3 regions of the Arthrobacter sp. Marseille-P9274 genome follow, and region 2 is predicted to be linked to each of the others. Evidence: riboswitches for the same ligand, from Rfam matches in the RefSeq annotation. Region 2 holds a riboswitch; each other region holds the start of a gene.
The links. A riboswitch is a leader RNA that binds a small molecule or an ion and turns the genes downstream of it on or off. The one in region 2 is predicted to bind thiamine pyrophosphate.

Region 1 (5,619 bases), 810 kb from region 2:
AACCTCATCTTCGGCCTGGCCATCGCGCTCGTCGTCGTCAATGTCTTCTACCTGCCGCCGGTGGAGCTGGGCGGCAGACTCAATGTCCTCGCCGGCCTGGTCTTCGTGGTGCAGTTCATCGGCAACGTGGCGGTAGCCAGTTTCCAGGTCCTGTGGGTGGCCCTGACCAAGGGGCCGCGGACCAGGAACGCGGTGCTGGCGGTCCGGCTGCGCAGCCGCTCCGACCTGATCGTGACCGCCACTGGACACACCATCTCGCTCATCCCCGGGAGCCTCGTGGTGGACGTGGACCGATCCACCTCCACGCTCTACCTGCACTGCCTGGACATCGAATCCCCGGAGGGGGCCGAGCGGTTCCGGGACCAGGTGCTGCGGATCGAGGAAGGGCTGATCAAGAGCATCGGCAGCAAGGAGGAACTGGCCATCGTCAGGGACGGAAAACTGCAGGGGCAGCGGGGAGGCGCACGATGACCGGCATCATGGACGTTGTGCTGGTCATCGTCGGCGCGATCCTGACGATCGCGGCCGCGGTGGCGATCTTCCGCATCGTGAAGGGCCCCTCGATCCTGGACCGGGTGATGGGGATCGACGTCCTGCTCGCGATCGTCTGTGCCGGCATCATCGCCGACATGGCGGTCCGGAAGCACCAGGACAACATGACCCTCGTGGTCATCATTTCGCTGGTCGGCTTCATCGGCTCCGTCGCCGTGGCCCGCTACGTGATCGACAGGCGGCCCCATGAACACTGACGCTGTCCTCGAAATCCTCGCCGCGGCGTGCCTGGTCGTCGGCTCGCTGATGTCCCTGGCCGCGGCCATCGGCATGCTGCGCTTTCCGGACCTGCTCTCGCGCATGCATGCCGCTACCAAGCCGCAGGTCTTCGGCCTGTTCCTGCTCCTCATGGGGCTGGCCCTGCAGCTGCGCAGCTGGGCCGCGGTTCCGGTGCTGATCCTCGCGTGGCTGTTCCAGCTGCTCACCGTCCCGGTCTCGGCCCACATGGTCGGCCGCGCGGGTTACCGGACTAAGCACCTGCGCAGGGACACGCTGAGCATCGACGAACTGGACGAAGTGGTCCGCAAGGCGGCGGAAGAAGAAAACCTGCCCGTTCCCGAGGAGCCCGGGAGTGCCAATGCGGACGAGGCGGAGGAGTTCGACACCGCGGCCGCGGAAGCCGAGCTGGCGGCGGAGTCGGCGGCGCGGGCGGACCTGCGCCGGGACGCCGACGGCGCTGCCGGACCAGCGCCGGGACGCTGAGGTGCTGCCGGACCAGCGCCGGGACGCTGAGGTGCTGCCGGACCTGCGCCGGGAACCGGCGGTGCTGCCGGAGTTGCCGGAGCTGCGGGCCGCCGGATAACGACGACGGAGGCCAGGAGCGCGCCTGGCCTCCGTCGTCGTTATTTACCCCTAGACCAGGTCCCGCGTCTTCGTGAAGCGGTTGATGGCCTGCTGCGTCCCGCGCTGGGAGAGCACGCGGATCATGGCGCTGACGGCGCCGGAGATCACCGCGAACACCAGAGTGGCGCGGAGGGTGTTCTCCATCGCCTCGGTGTCCTGCTTCGGGGAATCCTTCCCCGTGACCAGCTTCCAGAGGATGTCGATCAGCTTCGCTCCGGCCAAACCGGCCGCGATGCTGACGCCGGTGCCCATCAGCTTCAAGATCAAATGCATTGCCGCTCCCTTGAGTAGGTAATCGTCATTTACGCCCAGCCTAACCGCTCGGCGCCGATGGGAGCTTAGGGCGGGCCGGAGTGTAGACTTGAAGGCGCTGATAACAGCACATGACGACAGGGGAGCGTCCGATCCGGGAAGGCGGCAGCAGCCGTGCACCGGGCGGGACGCTGAGAGTGCGGCCAACCGCAGACCCTCGAACCTGCTCCGGTTAGTACCGGCGAAGGGAGTCGAGTTCTCAGGGCTGCCCGTATCGGGCTGCCCTCCCCTCCTGGACCTCAGGAGGATTCCATGAGCACCTTTGAACATTCCGCGCCGGCGGCGGCCCGCAAACCCAACTACAGTTGGCGCGTCGTCGACATCGTGGTCGCGGCACTGATCGCCGTGGCCGGCGGCGTCATTTTCTGGGCCTGGTCCCAGGGCGCCAACGTCGTTTCCGCGCCGGTGAACGCCCTGTATCCGCCGCTGACCGGGCTATACGCCGGCGGCTGGATGATCCCGGCCGTGCTCGGGATGCTGATCATTCGCAAGCCGGGCGCCGCGCTGTTCTGCGAGACCGTCGCCGCTACGGGCGAACTGATCATGGGCTCGCAGTACGGCACCACGGTGCTGCTCTCCGGCATACTGCAGGGCCTGGGCGCCGAGCTGGTCTTCGCGGCATTCCTGTACCGGAAGTTCAACCTGCCGGTCGCGCTGCTCGCCGGGGCCGGGGCGGGGCTGTTCTGCGGACTGAATGATTCCTTCGCGCCGTGGGGCTGGAACATCGCGTACGAGGCGGGGGACAAGCTGTTCTACATCGTCTGCACGGCGATCTCCGGGGCGGTCATTGCCGGGGCCCTGTCCTGGGTGGCCACCCGCGGCCTGGCCAGGACCGGGGCGCTCAGCTCCTTCGCGTCCCGCAAGGCGGCGACCGAGCCCGTCTTTTCCTGATGGCTGCCTCGGTAGCAGACGCGGCGGGAACCACCGCGGCAACGCGGCCGGCCTCGGTTTCCGCGCGGGGCTGGGGCTGGCGCCATGCCGGCCGGACCGCGCCGGCCGTCCACGGACTGGACCTGGACATCCGGCCGGGCGAACGGGTGCTGCTGCTGGGCGCCTCGGGGGCCGGAAAATCCACGCTCCTGCACGCCCTGGCCGGGGTCCTGGGCGACGACGACGACGGGGCCGACGAGGCGGGCACACTGCTGATCGACGGGACGCCGCCGCGCGGGCAGCGCGGGCGTGCCGGCCTGATGCAGCAGGACCCCGAGACCCAGGTGGTGCTGTCGCGCCTGGGCGACGACGTCGCCTTCGGCGCCGAGAACCTGGCCGTGCCGCGGGACGAAATCTGGCGGCGCGTCGGCGAGGCGCTGGACGACGTCGGACTCGGCGGCCTGGCCCTGGACCACCCCACGTCCGCCCTCTCCGGCGGGCAGAAACAGCGGCTCGCGCTGGCCGGGATCCTGGCCATGCGTCCGGGTCTGGTCCTGCTCGACGAGCCCACGGCCAACCTGGACCCGGCCGGGGTGCTGGAGGTGCGCGACGCCGTCGGCCGCAGCCTGGACAAGACCGGAGCCACGATGATCGTCGTCGAGCACCGGGTCGCCGTCTGGAAGGACCTTGTCGACCGGATCGTCGTGCTGCAGCCGGGCCTCTCCGCGTCGGGAGCCCAGCAGTCCGCCGTGCTGTTGGACTGGCGGCCCGGCGAGGTGCTCGACCAGGCCGGCCGGATGCTGGCGGCGGCGGGGGTGTGGGTTCCCGGGCTGGTCCCTGCGACCCGGCCCCGGGCCAATTCCGGCAGCGGCGAACTCCTGCTGGCGGCCGAGCGCCTGGCCGTCTCCCGGGAACCCGCCCGCCGCCGCGGCCGCGGCAGGGCGCCGGTCCAGTCGGGGATCGACGCCGAGGTGTCCGCCGGCCGGGCACTGACGGTCACCGGCCCCAACGGCGCGGGGAAATCGACCTTTGCGCTCACCCTCGGTGGACTGCTGGCACCGGCTTACGGCAAGGTGGGCGCCGCCGTCGGCCTCGCCGCAGGTGCCGGGACGGACCCCTTCAAATGGAAGGCGAAGCAGCTCATCGCGCGGATCGGCACGGTCTTCCAGGAACCCGAGCACCAGTTCGTCACCGGCACGGTGCTGGATGAACTGATGGTCGGCCCGCGGCACCTGGGCCGGGGCGCCGAGGCCGTGGACGAGTTGCTCGCGCGGCTGCGCCTGGACCACCTCACCGAGGCCAACCCCTATACACTCTCCGGCGGCGAGAAGCGCCGGCTCTCCGTGGCCACCGTGCTGGCGGCCCGCCCCCAGGTGCTGGTGCTGGACGAGCCGACCTTCGGGCAGGACGCCCGGACCTGGGCCGAGCTCGCGTCCTTCCTGACCGAGCTCCTCGACGCCGGCACGGCCGTCGTTTCGGTGACGCACGACGAGGAATTCACCGCCGTCCTCGGCGGCTCGGAGCTGCGGCTCGGGTCCGCACGGCTGGAAGCGGGTGCGGCATGAGGGAAGTGCTGACCATTGGCGGCAACTCCGCGCCGCTGACCCGCGCCAACCCGCTGGCCAAGTTCGCTGCCGTGGTCTTTATCACCGCGGTGCTCGCTGTCTCCATCGACTGGGTGTCGGCCGGGACGGCGCTGGCCGCCGAGGTCGCCCTCTTCGGGCTGGCCGGGCTGACCCTGCGCCTGCTGTGGCAGCGGGGCTGGCCGCTGATCATCGCCGCCGCGGTGGGCGGCTGGAGCACCGCGATCCTTTCGGCGGACAGCGGGCGGATCCTGGTCGACGCGGGCATCTGGTCGATCAGCGAAGGGTCCCTCGAACTGGGACTCGGCTTCATGCTGCGCGGGCTGGCCATCGCACTGCCCGCGATCCTGCTGATGAGCTGCACCGACCCGACCGACCTGGCGGACGCGCTGGCCCAGAAGGCCAGGCTGCCGCACCGTTTTGTCCTGGGCACGCTGGCGGCCATGCGCCTGGTGGGGCTCATGGCCGAGGAATGGCAGACCATCGGCATGGCCCGCCGCGCCCGCGGCATCGGCTCGCACGGCACTCCGCTGCAGCGACTGCGGGCGACGTTGGGGCAGAGCTTCGGGCTGCTGGTCCAGGCCGTGCGCCGCGCCTCCCGCCTGGCCGTCACCATGGAGGCCCGGGGCTTCGGCGGCGCCGAGCGCACCTGGGCGCGGGAATCGACCTTCGCCCGGATCGACATCTGGGTGGTGCTCGGCGGGGCGCTCATCGCGGCGGCCGCCTTGGCCGCCGCCGTCACCGCCGGTACGTGGAACCCCGTGCTTTCCTGAGCCGCTGAGCCGGGCGGCTCAGTCCTGGCTGCCCTCGGCCAGCAGCTTCATGAGCTCCTCGGTCATGGGCCCGGACACCGGGATCGGCTTCCCGTCGATGCTCTTGACCGGGGCCAGCAGGCGGATGCTCGAGACGAGCCACACGGCGTCCGCTTCCAGCAGGTGGTGCGGCTGCAGGGGACCGTAGCCGAGCTGCCAACCGGCGGCCGCGGCGGCCTTGAACAGCGCCCCCTGCGAGGTCCCGGGCAGAATCCCGTTCTCGAGCAGCGGCGTGACCAGCGTCTTCACGCCGTCGTGTTCGGTGGCCATCAGGACCGTCGACGTCGGCCCCTCGAGCACCAGGCCGTCGGTCGAGGTGAAGATGACGTCGTCCGCCCCGTGCGCCTTGGCATAGCGCAGGGCGGCCATGTTCACCGCATAGGAGAGGGTCTTGGCGCCGAGCAGCAGCCACGGGGCGCGCTCGGCCAGCGAGCTGTCGTAACCACGGTCCAGAAGCAGGATGTCCACGCCCTCGCGGCGCTGCTTCCGGCCGACCGGCCCGGCCGCATTCGCCTGCACCCACGCCGTCGGCCGGCACGCGCCTTCCACGCCGCGGGTGACCAGGAGCTTGATCACGATTTCCTCGGCCGGGGGATGCTCGGCCAGCGCGGTTGCGATGGCCCGCCGCCAGCTGTCGGCGGACGGGA
Region 2 (5,619 bases):
AAATACCAGTGAGGCGGACCAGCCGGCCCGCCTCACTGGAAAGCTGTCTACAGCCGAAAACTACTCGGCGGCTGCAGCAGCAACGATGTTGACCACACGACGTCCGCGGCGGGTGCCGAATTCAACGGCTCCGGCCTCGAGGGCGAACAGAGTGTCGTCGCCGCCGCGTCCAACGTTGGCGCCCGGGTGGAAGTGGGTGCCGCGCTGGCGGACGATGATCTCACCAGCGGAGACCACCTGGCCACCGAAGCGCTTCACGCCCAGACGCTGAGCGTTGGAATCGCGACCGTTGCGAGTGGAGCTCGCACCTTTCTTATGTGCCATTTGCTATGCCTACCTTTGTGTCTTTGGAAACTGCTGGAAGCCTGCCGACCGCAATTAAGCGATGGAGGTGACCTTGACCTTGGTCAGTTCGGAACGGTAGCCCTGGCGCTTCTTGTAGCCGGTCTTGTTCTTGAACTTCTGGATGACAATCTTCGGGCCGCGAAGATTCTCAACGATCTCGGCAGTGACCTTGACCTTGGCCAGTTCGTCAGCTGCGGAGGTGACCTTGTCGCCATCGACCAGGAGCAGTGCAGGCAGCTCGAAGGTGCTGCCGGCTCCACCGGGGACGCGGTCAAGGGTCACGAGGTCTCCTACGGAAACCTTTTCTTGGCGGCCGCCTGCGCGGACAATCGCGTACACCACTTGGGAACTCACTTCTCTCGACGTTTGATACCTTTACGCGCTCTTCTGCGGGCTTGCTTAGCTCCGCGCCAGCGCTGTGCAGTCACGCCAACGGGATGATCCCTTCGAAGGCGTTTGCACCGAAGATCTAGGTTACGCTATATCCGCTCCAACCCGCAAATACCGGCTGGTCGGGCGTGGCGTGTCCCGCCGATCCGGCCCCTGCCCAGGCCGACGAACCTCCGGCGTACAGCCGCGGTGCGTCGAAGAACCGGAGCTCGTAGCGCGAGGACTCACGGAATGCCTCAAGCATCCGCCGCCGCACGTCCTCGGTCGAACGGGCGGCAACATCGTCCATGATACCGACCGCCTGCCGCGTCGCCTCCGCGAACCCCTGGTCTGCGTAGGTTTCCAGCCAGCCCCCGTACGGGTGCCCGGCCGCTCCCGACGCGCGGTATGCGCCGTGGAGCACCTCACCAACATGCGCATACAGCCAGTAGCACGGAATGACGGCCGCAACGAGCTCGGCGTAGCCACCGGAGGCGGCCGTCGCCAGCAGATGGTCGACGTACTGCTTGGTCACCGGCCCGAGCCTGCCGGAAACCTCCCGGTTGCTAAGCCACTCCCGGTGCAACTGCGCCTCCACCTCGATGCAGTCGCGGGCGCCCTTCGCCCAGAACAGCTGCTCCCCCGCCGTCGGCGCCAAGCTGCTGGCCAGCGCCAGCGCGCGCGAATAGCCGGACAGATAGAGCGCGTCCTGCGCGAGGTAGTAGCCGAAGTCCGCCTCCGGCAGCGACCCGTCACCCAGCTGGCGGATGAAGTCGAGGGCGAAAATTCCCTTGCGCAGGCCAGTGATGTCTTCCCAGCACTCGGCGCTGAAGGCGGTTGGTGGCAGCGGGGTGTGGTGGTGGAAGTGGTGGATCGGCCCGTTGCCGCGGCCGACTTCCAACTCGTCGGCGCGGACCAGCGCGCCGAAGAGCCACTCCTTCACCTGCTTCAGCGACTCGGTCCAGTCCCCCGTCCGGGCCTGAACCGTCGCCATCGCCGAGGAGAGGGAGCAGCCGGTGCCATGCGTGTTGGCCGTGGCCACGCGCGCCGAACGGAATTCGACGACGTCGTCAGCGAGCCGGCCGTTCACGTCCACCAGTGCGTCGGGGCAGTCGCCGCCGGGCAGATGTCCGCCCTTCACCAGCACGATGGTCCCGTAGCGGCGCGAGAGCGTACGGCCCTGCGCCAGCGCCGCATCCCAGTCTTCCGCCACCGGCTCGTTGAGCAGTACCCCGAGTTCCGGAAGGTTGGGAGTGACCAGGTGGGCGTGCCGCAGCAGCAGACGCAGGGATTCCTCCGCCGCCGGTTCCAGCAGCCGGTCGCCGCTGGTCGCCACCATCACCGGATCAATAACGACGACGGCGGGCGCGGTTTCCGCGAGCCACTCACCGACCGCCTCAATAATGTCCGCCGAGCCGAGCATGCCGATCTTCACGGCGTCGATCTCGACGTCGTCGCTGACCGATGCCAGCTGTTCCGCCAGGAACGAGGGCGGCGGCGTGTGCACGCTCCGCACACCCCGCGTGTTCTGGGCGACCAGCGCCGTGACGGCGGCCATGCCGTACCCGCCGTTGGCCGCGATGCTCTTCAGGTCTGCCTGGATGCCGGCGCCGCCGGTCGGGTCGGTTCCGGCGATGCTCAATACCCTGGGGATGCTGCGGGTTTCCACTGCTGGCTCCATCGATCAGAGGCGGAGCGAACGTTGCACGGCAGCGCGGCGGAACAAGCGGAACGAAGAGGCAACGCCGATGGAGCCGTGTGACAATCCCTCCGCCAGTCCTAACTGGTTCAGGTTCAACGGGTATCCATCTCAGCCGGCGTTGCCGGCACCCCGTGTCACTGACGCCAGCATAGCAAAACGCCGCCGGGTGCTCAGCAGGAGGCACCCGGCGGCGTCGTTGCTGCCGCGATCAGAGTTCGGAAGCGGGAACTCCGACGCCCAGGATCACCGGTTCGGCGGCCTTCTTCTCCGGCTGGGCCGGCTTGGCCTCCGGCGCGGAGACAGACACCCTGCGGGCTGCGCCGGCAACACCGGCGGCAACCGCGGGCTCATCGGGGCGCTGCTGGACGGGTTCGGCGTTAGCCGCTCCCTGCGGCCGTACGGCGGCCCGGTGGCGCCGGCGCCGACCCGTCGGTGCGGTCGGTGCCGTCGCCGGTTCCGCCTGCACAGGTGCAGACTGCAGGGGTTCAGCGGCGGGTGCGGCGGCGTCTGCGGACGGCTCCGGCGCCGCGCTCGGCCGGGCCTCGGCCGCGGCGGCCTTCTCCGCCTTGACCTCGGGGCTGACCCGGTCGAAGGCCTCGGTCAGGTTCTCGAGCGTCAGGGCCGGCTTTTCGCTGGCGGCGGCCGGGCTGTGCTCGGCCCGCGGCAGCGCCACTTCCTCGCCGTTGATCTTCAGGACCGGCCCGGACGGGGCGGTGCCCGCCTCGGCCAGCTCATGGGCGTGGTCCTCGGCCTCATGCGCGGCCTGGGCTGCGGCGGCAATGTTCGCCAGCGCGGCCCGGGTGGCCTGGGCCTTGGCCTGGCGCTCCGCGTCGTCCGGCTGCGGCGCCTCGTGGACAGCCTCCGCCGGCTGGCCCGCGCCCTGGCTGCCTTGGCCGCGGTTCCGGCGCTTCTCGCTGCGCGACGGCCGCTCCGGACGCGGGGGCTTCTCCGCGCGGACGTGGTGCTGATGGTGCTCCGCGGCGACTGCCGCCCGGCGGTGCTCGATCGGTTCGTCGTGGGTCACAACGCCCCTGCCGCCGCAGTGCTCGCAGTTTTCGCCGAACACCTCCAGCAGGCCGGTGCCCATGCGCTTGCGCGTCATCTGGACCAGGCCCAGGGACGTCACCTCGGCCACCTGATGCTTGGTCCGGTCACGGCCGAGGCATTCAACGAGCCGCCGCAGGACCAGGTCGCGGTTGGCCTCGAGCACCATGTCGATGAAGTCGATGACGATGATGCCGCCGATATCGCGCAGGCGCAGCTGCCGGACGACTTCCTCCGCCGCCTCGAGGTTGTTCTTGGTAACGGTCTCTTCGAGGTTGCCGCCCGATCCGGTGAACTTGCCGGTGTTGACGTCCACCACGGTCATGGCCTCGGTCCGGTCGATCACGAGGGAGCCGCCGGAGGGCAGGAAGACCTTGCGCTCGAGCGCCTTGTGGATCAGTTCGTCGATCCGGTTGGCCGAGAAGATGTCCTCGTCCGCGCTCCACTTCTCCAGGCGGTCCACCAGATCCGGGGCCACGTAGGTCACGTAGGCCTCGATGGTGTCCCAGGCTTCCTCGCCGGAGACGATGAGCTTGGAGAAGTCCTCGTTGAACACGTCGCGTACGACCTTGATGGTCAGGTCAGGCTCGGCGTAGAGCATCTCGGGCGGCAGCGTCTTGTTCGACTTGGCCCTGCTGTCGATGCCTTCCCACTGGGCGCGCAGCCGATTGATGTCATTCATCAACTCTTCCTCGCTGGCGCCTTCTGCAGCCGTGCGCACGATGACGCCGGCGCCCTCGGGCACGTGCTCCTTGAGGATCTTCTTGAGCCGGTTGCGCTCGACATCCGGCAGCTTGCGCGAGATGCCTGTCATCGACCCGCCGGGCACGTAGACCAGGAACCTGCCGGGCAGGGAGACCTGGCTGGTCAGCCGGGCTCCCTTGTGGCCGACGGGGTCCTTGGTGACCTGCACCAGCACTGAGTCGCCGGACTTGAGGGCGTTCTCGATACGGCGGGGCTGGCCGTCCAACTGCGCTGCGTCCCAGTTGACCTCGCCGGCGTAAAGCACGGCGTTGCGGCCGCGTCCGATGTCAACGAACGCCGCCTCCATGCTCGGCAGGACGTTCTGGACCTTGCCCAGGTAAACGTTGCCGATCAGCGAGTCCTGCTGGGTCTTCGAGACGAAGTGCTCGGCCAGCACGCCGTCCTCGAGGACGGCAATCTGGATGCGGTCATCGCGCTGGCGTACGACCATCTGCCGGTCCACGGACTCCCGGCGTGCGAGGAACTCGGCCTCGGTGATGACCTGGCGGCGGCGGCCCGACTCCCGGGACTCCCGGCGCCGCTGCTTCTTGGCCTCGAGCCGGGTCGAGCCCTTGACGGAAGAGACGCGGTTGCTCGGCGCGGTTTCGCTGACCGGCCGGGGTGCGCGGACCCGCGTGATCGTGTTGGGCGGATCATCGTCGTGGCCGCCCGTCAGCTCCAGGTCCTGGTCGCCGCGGCGGCGACGGCGACGGCGGCGTGCCGTCACCCCGTCAGCCGCTTCGGGGGCGGCTTCCTCTTCCGTGGCGGCAGGGGTTTCTTCCGCGGTGGCCTCTTCGACGACGTCGGTACGGTTCTTGCTCTTCGAGCGCCGGTTCCGTCGGCTTCGGCGCCGGCCGCCCTCCTCCTCCTCCTCGGCCGCTTCGGCCGGCTCGGGCTCCTCCGCGGGCCGGGCGGGGCGGACCGTGGTCAGGTCCGGCGCATGGAACAGCAGCGACACCGGCGACTCGGGCACAGCGAACGGATCCAGCGGCGCTTCCTCCCCGGCCGGGGTTTCACCGGCGGGCTGGTCGGCGGCGGGCTGGTCCTTGGGGGTTTCCGTCGCTTCGGCACGGGTCCCCGCTGCGGGGGCGGCTTCACCAGCGGGAGCCGCTGCCGGGGCGGCCTCGACGGCTGAGCCAGCCGCAGGCGCGGCCGCGGCGGAATCAGCGGAGGCTTCGTCAGGTTTCGCGGCCGGCTTCGTCCGCGACGAAGTGCGGGTCCGGCGGGCCCGTGCCGGCGCCGGGGCCGACTCCACGGAGTCCGCTTCGGTGCCGGCGGTTTCGGCTTCGGTGCCAGCCGTCTCAACTGCCGCGGGCTGCTCCGGGGTGCCGGCTGCCTCCGGCGCGGGTGCCGCCGGGGCGGCGGCCACCTCGGCGGGGGCCTCGCTGGTGGCGGCGTCGGCTGCTGCCTGGCCG
Region 3 (5,619 bases), 470 kb from region 2:
CGACCACGTCGTCGTCGACGATGCCGATGGTGCCCACGCCTGCGGCGGCCAGGTAGAGCATGGCGGGCGAGCCCAGGCCCCCCGCCCCGATGACCAGCACCCTCGCGTTTTTCAGCCGCAGCTGGCCCTGCAGCCCCACCTCCGGGATGATCAGATGGCGCGAGTAGCGCTGCATCTCTTCCGGGGTCAAGGCTGCGGCGGGCTGCACGAGCGGCGGCAGCGCCACGGATTCCTGCGTGCTCATAGTGCCAATCTACGCGCAGCGGGCAGAATGCGGACAAAAATGAACCCGTCCGCGCCCGCCGGGTAAACTTGCCCATTGAGAGCTGATTTACCCGCGAAATGGCGACGCGGCCCAACGCGCGCCGGATAGGTCCTACGACTGTGAGCACTGAATCCCGACCGGCTGCCCGGCCCGCCCGGCTGCCGCGCGAGGAACGGCGCCGCCAATTGCTGCAGGCGGCCCACGAGGTGTTCGTCGCCAACGGCTACCACGGCGCCGCCATGGACGAGATCGCGGAAACGGCCAGGGTCAGCAAGCCGGTGCTGTACCAGCATTTCCCCGGGAAGCGGGAGCTCTACCTCGCCCTGCTGGACCACCACCTCGCATCGCTGAACGCGATGCTCATGGCCGCCCTGAACTCCACATCGGACAACAAGCTCCGGGTGCATGCCACCATGGACGCCTACTTCCGCTTCATCGCGCAGGAAAGCCAGGCTCACCGGCTGGTCTTCGAATCCGACCTCAACAATGACCCGGACGTCAGCGGCCGCCTGGAGGATTTCAACGCCCGCCTGGCCTCGGCCATCGCCGCGGTGATCGCCGAGGAGACCAAGCTGTCCGAGGCGGAGTCCACGCTGCTCGGCCGCTCGCTGGCCGGCATGGCGCAGATCAGCGCCCGCTACTGGCTGCAGACCAGCGGGGAGCTGAAGCGCGAGGACGCCGTGGACCTCATTTACCGTTTAGCTTGGCGCGGAATTTCACGTTTCCCGAAGGAAACCTAGGATAGATTTCGACTCGTACGGAACTTTCAGCACAGCGTAATCAGGAGGCAAAAGCGTGGAAATCAAGATCGGAATCCAGAACGTCGGCCGGGAACTTGTCATCGATTCTCCGGATACGGCGGACGAGGTCGCCGAGCTGGTTTCCCGCGCGATGAACGGCGGCGCGGAACTGCGCTTGAAGGATGCCAAGGGCAACCTGATTATCGTGCCCGCCAACGTGCTGGGCTACGTCGAAATCGGCGCCGAGGAACCCCGCCGCGTCGGTTTCGGCGCCCTCTAGGCCGTCAGGGCGGCCCATGGTCGAACTGGTCCTGCTGATTCTGGGCGCGGGCGCCGCGGGCGCCGTCGTCTGGGCGGCCGATAAGAAGCGCCAGGCTTACGGGGCGCTGGTTCCCGCGGCGGCCGGCATCGTCGCGGCCGTCCTGCTGTGGCTGGTCCTGATGGCCTTCGGTCTCGGTTCCGAGCCCGGCGTCTATTTCCTCAGCTGGCTGCTGCCCCTGGCCGTCTCCCTGCCGGCGGCCTGGCTGACGGCCTGGTTCCTGGGACGCCGGCGGACGGCGGCCGACCTGTCGCGGCTGGAAGCGGCGCTGCGCACCTAGCTGCCGCTACCGCGCACCAGCCGACCTCAGGCCGGTCCCCGTCAGGCCCCGTCCTCGCTGTCCGGATGCTCGGTGCATAGGCAGATGCGGTTGCCATCCGCGTCCGTGGCGATCGTCCAGGACGGGGCGTGCGCGTCGTCCAGGACTCCGCCCGCATCGGCCGCCGCCGCCACAACCGGCGCGATGTCGCTGAGCGGGTAGTACACGTCCAGGTGCAGCCGGGACCGGGCCGGACTGCCCGTTTGCTGGAACCACACGTTGGGGCCGCGGCCGAACGGGTCCACCAGCTCCCCCTGCCAGCCCTCCTTGTAGCCCAGCGCCGTCTTCCAGAGGCCGGAAATCTGCGCCGGGTCCGTGGTGTCCGCCGCGAGCGCGAAACTCCGGTACTCCTGCGGACGCGCGTCCGCACCCAGCCGCTCGGCGAGCTCGCTGAGCGAGGCGGCTGCGGAGATGTCCCGGGTGGTGACCTCCCCGCCGGCGTCGTGCGAGGTCAGCCGGAGGAACACGCGGTTGTAGCGCCAGTCCAGATCCGGGTGGTGGTTCGACTCCTCGGCCAGGTCTCCCGCCGCCGCGATGAAGTCCAGCGCCGCCCTGCCGTTCTCCAGCTTGTACACCGTGACCAGCCCTCCCTGCCGGTAGCGCCAGTGCGGCAGCGTCCGCAGCTGCTGGTCGATCTGTGTCCGGTCCAGAATGTCGTGCGCGCTCATTGTTCCTCCGGCCGTCAGGCTCTCCAGGCTACAGGTCAGGACGGCCGGCGAAGGCCGAAGAAGCCAGCGCATGCCGGCGCTTGGGGATCCGCCCGGCCGTTGCGGCCAGCCTACCGGCGATCACGGCATGTTTGAAGGCCTCCGCCATCCGCACCGGGTCCTGCGCCCGGGTGACCGCGGTGGCCAGCAGGACGGCGTCGCAGCCGAGCTCCATCGCGAGCGCGGCGTCCGAGGCGGTGCCGATGCCGGCGTCGAGCACCACCGGCACGCCGGCCCGGGACGCGATCAGCTCGATGTTGTGCGGGTTGAGGATGCCCAGCCCGGTGCCGATCGGTGCACCGAGGGGCATCACGGCCACGGCGCCGAGGAGTTCGAGCCGCCGGGCCAGGACCGGGTCGTCGTTGGTGTAGGCGAAGACCTTGAACCCGCGGCCGACCAGCTGTTCCGTCGCCTCCAGCAGTTCCGCCGCGTCGGGCAGCAAGGTTTCCTCGTCGGCGATAACCTCCAGCTTGACCCAGTCCGTCTCCAGCGCCTCGCGTGCCAGCTCCGCCGTCAGCACCGCCTCCCTGGCGGTGAAGCAGCCGGCGGTGTTCGGCAGGATGCGGATGCCTTGCCGCTCCAGCAGGGCGAACAGCGAGGCACCGGTGTCCGGGCTGTAGCGCCGCATCGCCACCGTGGTCAGCTCAGTGCCGGACGCCTGCAGGGCTGTGCCCAGTCCGTCCAGGCTGGGCGCTCCCCCGGTGCCCATGATCAGCCGCGATCCCAGCCGGGCTCCGTCAATAACCAGCTCGTCCATTGCTAGCCTCCCTGCACCGCGGTGATCAGTTCCACGCCGTCGCCATCGGACAGCAGCGTGCCCGCCCAGCTTCCGCGCGGGGCCACTTCGGCGTTCAGCGCCACCGCGACGCCCAGCCGTCCGCCGTCGTCCGGTTTGCCCTCCGCCGTCAGGCGCCGGCCCGTCGTGGCGGCGACCAGTTCCAGCAGGGTCATCCCCTCGGCGACCGGCTGCCGATCCCCGTTGAGAGTGATATTCATCGTTGGCTTCCTTCCATACTTGTGCTGAAGCGGTCCGGCCGGAACTGCAGCAGTTCCGCGGGCACCGGCAGGCCCTCCGCCAGATCGGTGCAGACCTTGGCGGCCGCTGGTGCCAGCAGAACCCCGTGCCGGAAGAAGCCGGTGGCGACCAGCAATCCCGGCACTTCTTCTCCCGCCTCCGCCACCCGCCCCAGCAGCGGCGCATTGTCCGGCGTGCCCGGCCGCGCCCGGCAGGTGGTCTCCTCGAGCTGAAGCTCGGCGACCGCAGGCACCAGCGCCTGGGCGTCGCGCAGCAGCTGGTAGACGCCGCCCGCTGACGGTGCGTCCGAGCCGTCTTCCCGCGAAGTGGCGCCAATAACCACGGTCCCGTCCTCGCGCGGCACTACGTAGACCGGCAGGCCGCGCACGAGCCCGCGCACCGTCAGACGCACGAGCGGCCGCAGCGCCTGGGGAACCCGCAGGCGCAGGATGTCGCCGTAGACCGGCCGCAGCGGCAGACGCAGGGATGCGGGCAGCCCGTCCAGGGCCGCGGCGCCCAGCCCGTTGGCCACCACTGTCTCGTCCGCCGCAACCTGCGTGCCGTCATCGAGGACGACGCCGGTCACCTCCCCGGTGCCCGATCTCGCCAGTGCGGCGGCCCGCCGGCGTACCATGCCGGCCCCGGCCTCGGCGAGCGCGTCCAGCAACGCCGCGGACAGGGTGCGCGGATCGATCTGGTGGTCGTCGGGAGCGAGGAAGGCTCCGGACAGGGCCGGGGACAACGCCGGCTCCAGCCGGCGGGCCTCGCGGCTGGTCAGCCGTTCCACCCGCAGTCCTTGGGCCAGCTGGGCCTGGCGCAGGTCCTCAAGGGCCAGCCGGTCGGCCGCATCGAAGGCCGCTACCAGCGTTCCCGCAGTATGGTGTCCGGTATGGCCCAGCCCCTGCAGGAAGTCCGGGTACAGCCGGGCGGACGCCAGGGTCAACGCGAGCAGCTGCTCCTCCTGGTAGCACAGCTCGCTGACCGGGGCCAGCATCCCGGCGGCGGCGAACGTCGCTCCGGACGCGGGCGCGGGGTCGATCACGGTCACGCGGTGCCCGCGGCGCGAGGCCTCCCAGGCAATGCCGAGTCCGACGATGCCGGCGCCGACCACAGCCAGATGTTTTTGAACAGCCAAAGTCCGTCATTCCTTCCCTACGCCGGTACGAACCGGATCAGGTTCAACGGTCGGTGCCAAGCACCCTCTCAGCCTGTCGGCTCCGGCTCACGAGGCCGGCGCCGCGGGGTCAGGCTCCCGCAGTGTCGCCACCAGTGTACTCATGGCGGGCCGGGCGGCGCGGATGTGACAACCGGCCGATCCGGCGGTGCCGCCGCGAGGTTATGGTTACAGCTATGGATTTGAGCTCAGCCCGGCTGTACCTGTGCACGGATGCCCGTAAGGCGCAGGGCGATTTTGAACAGTTCCTGGACGCCGCCTACGCCGGCGGCGTCGATATTATCCAGCTCCGGGACAAATCGCTCGACGCGGCCGAAGAGCTCGATCTGCTGCACATCCTGGCCGAGGTCGCTGCGCGGCACACGGGCCTGTGGTCGGTCAACGACCGCGCCGACCTCGCTGCCGTCGCCGGCGCACCGGTCTTCCACGCCGGGCAGCGCGACCTTCCGCCGTCCGCGGCGCGGAGCGTCTTGTCGAATGGTGCGGCCGGCGGGGCCGTTATCGGCCGCTCCACCCATACGCCGGCGCAGGTTGGCGCCGCGCTGGAGGACGCCGATGTGGACTATTTCTGCACGGGTCCGGTGTGGGCCACCCCCACGAAACCCGGCCGGACCGCCGTCGGGCTGGAGCTGGTGGCGGAAGCCGCGGCGCAGTCGGCAGCGGTGGACTCCGCCAAGCCATGGTTCGCCATCGGCGGGATCGGGCTGGACAACATCGCGGAGGTGACCGGCGCCGGTGCCCGGAGGGTCGTCGTCGTACGCGCCATTACGGACGCGGACGATCCCGCGGCCGCGGCGGCCAAGCTGAAGGCGGCGCTGCCCCCGCTGTGATCAGGCGGTCAGGCCCAGCGCGTTCATGCGGCGGGAATGGTTCCGTGTCAGTTCCGCGAACAGCTCGGCGATGACCGTCTCCTGCGTTCCGGGTTCATCGAACCCCAGCAGGCCGCCCAGGAAGGAGCGCTCGATTCCGATCCGCTGCGCCTGGGTCAGCGCCTCGCCGACCAGGCGCCGCCCCCACAGGGCCAGCCGCGAGGCCAGCCGCTCGTTGCCCTGGAGAGCCTGCGCGAGCCGGGTGGTCAGC

Region 1: it holds a riboswitch for thiamine pyrophosphate, as region 2 does, so the genes downstream of both, OC550_RS04050 (ECF transporter S component) here and thiD (bifunctional hydroxymethylpyrimidine kinase/phosphomethylpyrimidine kinase) in region 2, are expected to answer to the same signal.
Region 3: it holds a riboswitch for thiamine pyrophosphate, as region 2 does, so the genes downstream of both, thiO (glycine oxidase ThiO) here and thiD (bifunctional hydroxymethylpyrimidine kinase/phosphomethylpyrimidine kinase) in region 2, are expected to answer to the same signal.

The regions. Positions count from the first base shown of each region.
Region 1 covers NZ_CAMPOV010000001.1:893,518-899,136, reverse strand. Annotated here, with positions in the region: gene OC550_RS04070 (Na+/H+ antiporter subunit E) at 1-471, shown strand, start outside; gene OC550_RS04065 (monovalent cation/H+ antiporter complex subunit F) at 468-749, shown strand; partial or broken gene mnhG (monovalent cation/H(+) antiporter subunit G) at 739-1,086, shown strand; gene OC550_RS04055 (DUF4235 domain-containing protein) at 1,405-1,668, opposite strand; TPP riboswitch at 1,777-1,914, shown strand; gene OC550_RS04050 (ECF transporter S component) at 1,960-2,598, shown strand; gene OC550_RS04045 (ABC transporter ATP-binding protein) at 2,598-4,142, shown strand; gene OC550_RS04040 (energy-coupling factor transporter transmembrane protein EcfT) at 4,139-4,933, shown strand; gene OC550_RS04035 (aminodeoxychorismate lyase) at 4,952-5,619, opposite strand, start outside.
Region 2 covers NZ_CAMPOV010000001.1:1,701,696-1,707,314, forward strand. Annotated here, with positions in the region: gene rpmA (50S ribosomal protein L27) at 61-324, opposite strand; gene rplU (50S ribosomal protein L21) at 379-687, opposite strand; gene thiD (bifunctional hydroxymethylpyrimidine kinase/phosphomethylpyrimidine kinase) at 815-2,383, opposite strand; TPP riboswitch at 2,462-2,558, opposite strand; gene OC550_RS07775 (ribonuclease E/G) at 2,625-5,619, opposite strand, start outside.
Region 3 covers NZ_CAMPOV010000001.1:2,170,084-2,175,702, forward strand. Annotated here, with positions in the region: gene moeB (molybdopterin-synthase adenylyltransferase MoeB) at 1-244, opposite strand, end outside; gene OC550_RS09870 (TetR/AcrR family transcriptional regulator) at 385-1,005, shown strand; gene OC550_RS09875 (DUF3107 domain-containing protein) at 1,061-1,285, shown strand; gene OC550_RS09880 (hypothetical protein) at 1,302-1,604, shown strand; gene OC550_RS09885 (4a-hydroxytetrahydrobiopterin dehydratase) at 1,646-2,311, opposite strand; gene OC550_RS09890 (thiazole synthase) at 2,340-3,107, opposite strand; gene thiS (sulfur carrier protein ThiS) at 3,110-3,346, opposite strand; gene thiO (glycine oxidase ThiO) at 3,343-4,500, opposite strand; TPP riboswitch at 4,498-4,631, opposite strand; gene thiE (thiamine phosphate synthase) at 4,716-5,369, shown strand; gene OC550_RS09910 (ferritin-like domain-containing protein) at 5,370-5,619, opposite strand, start outside.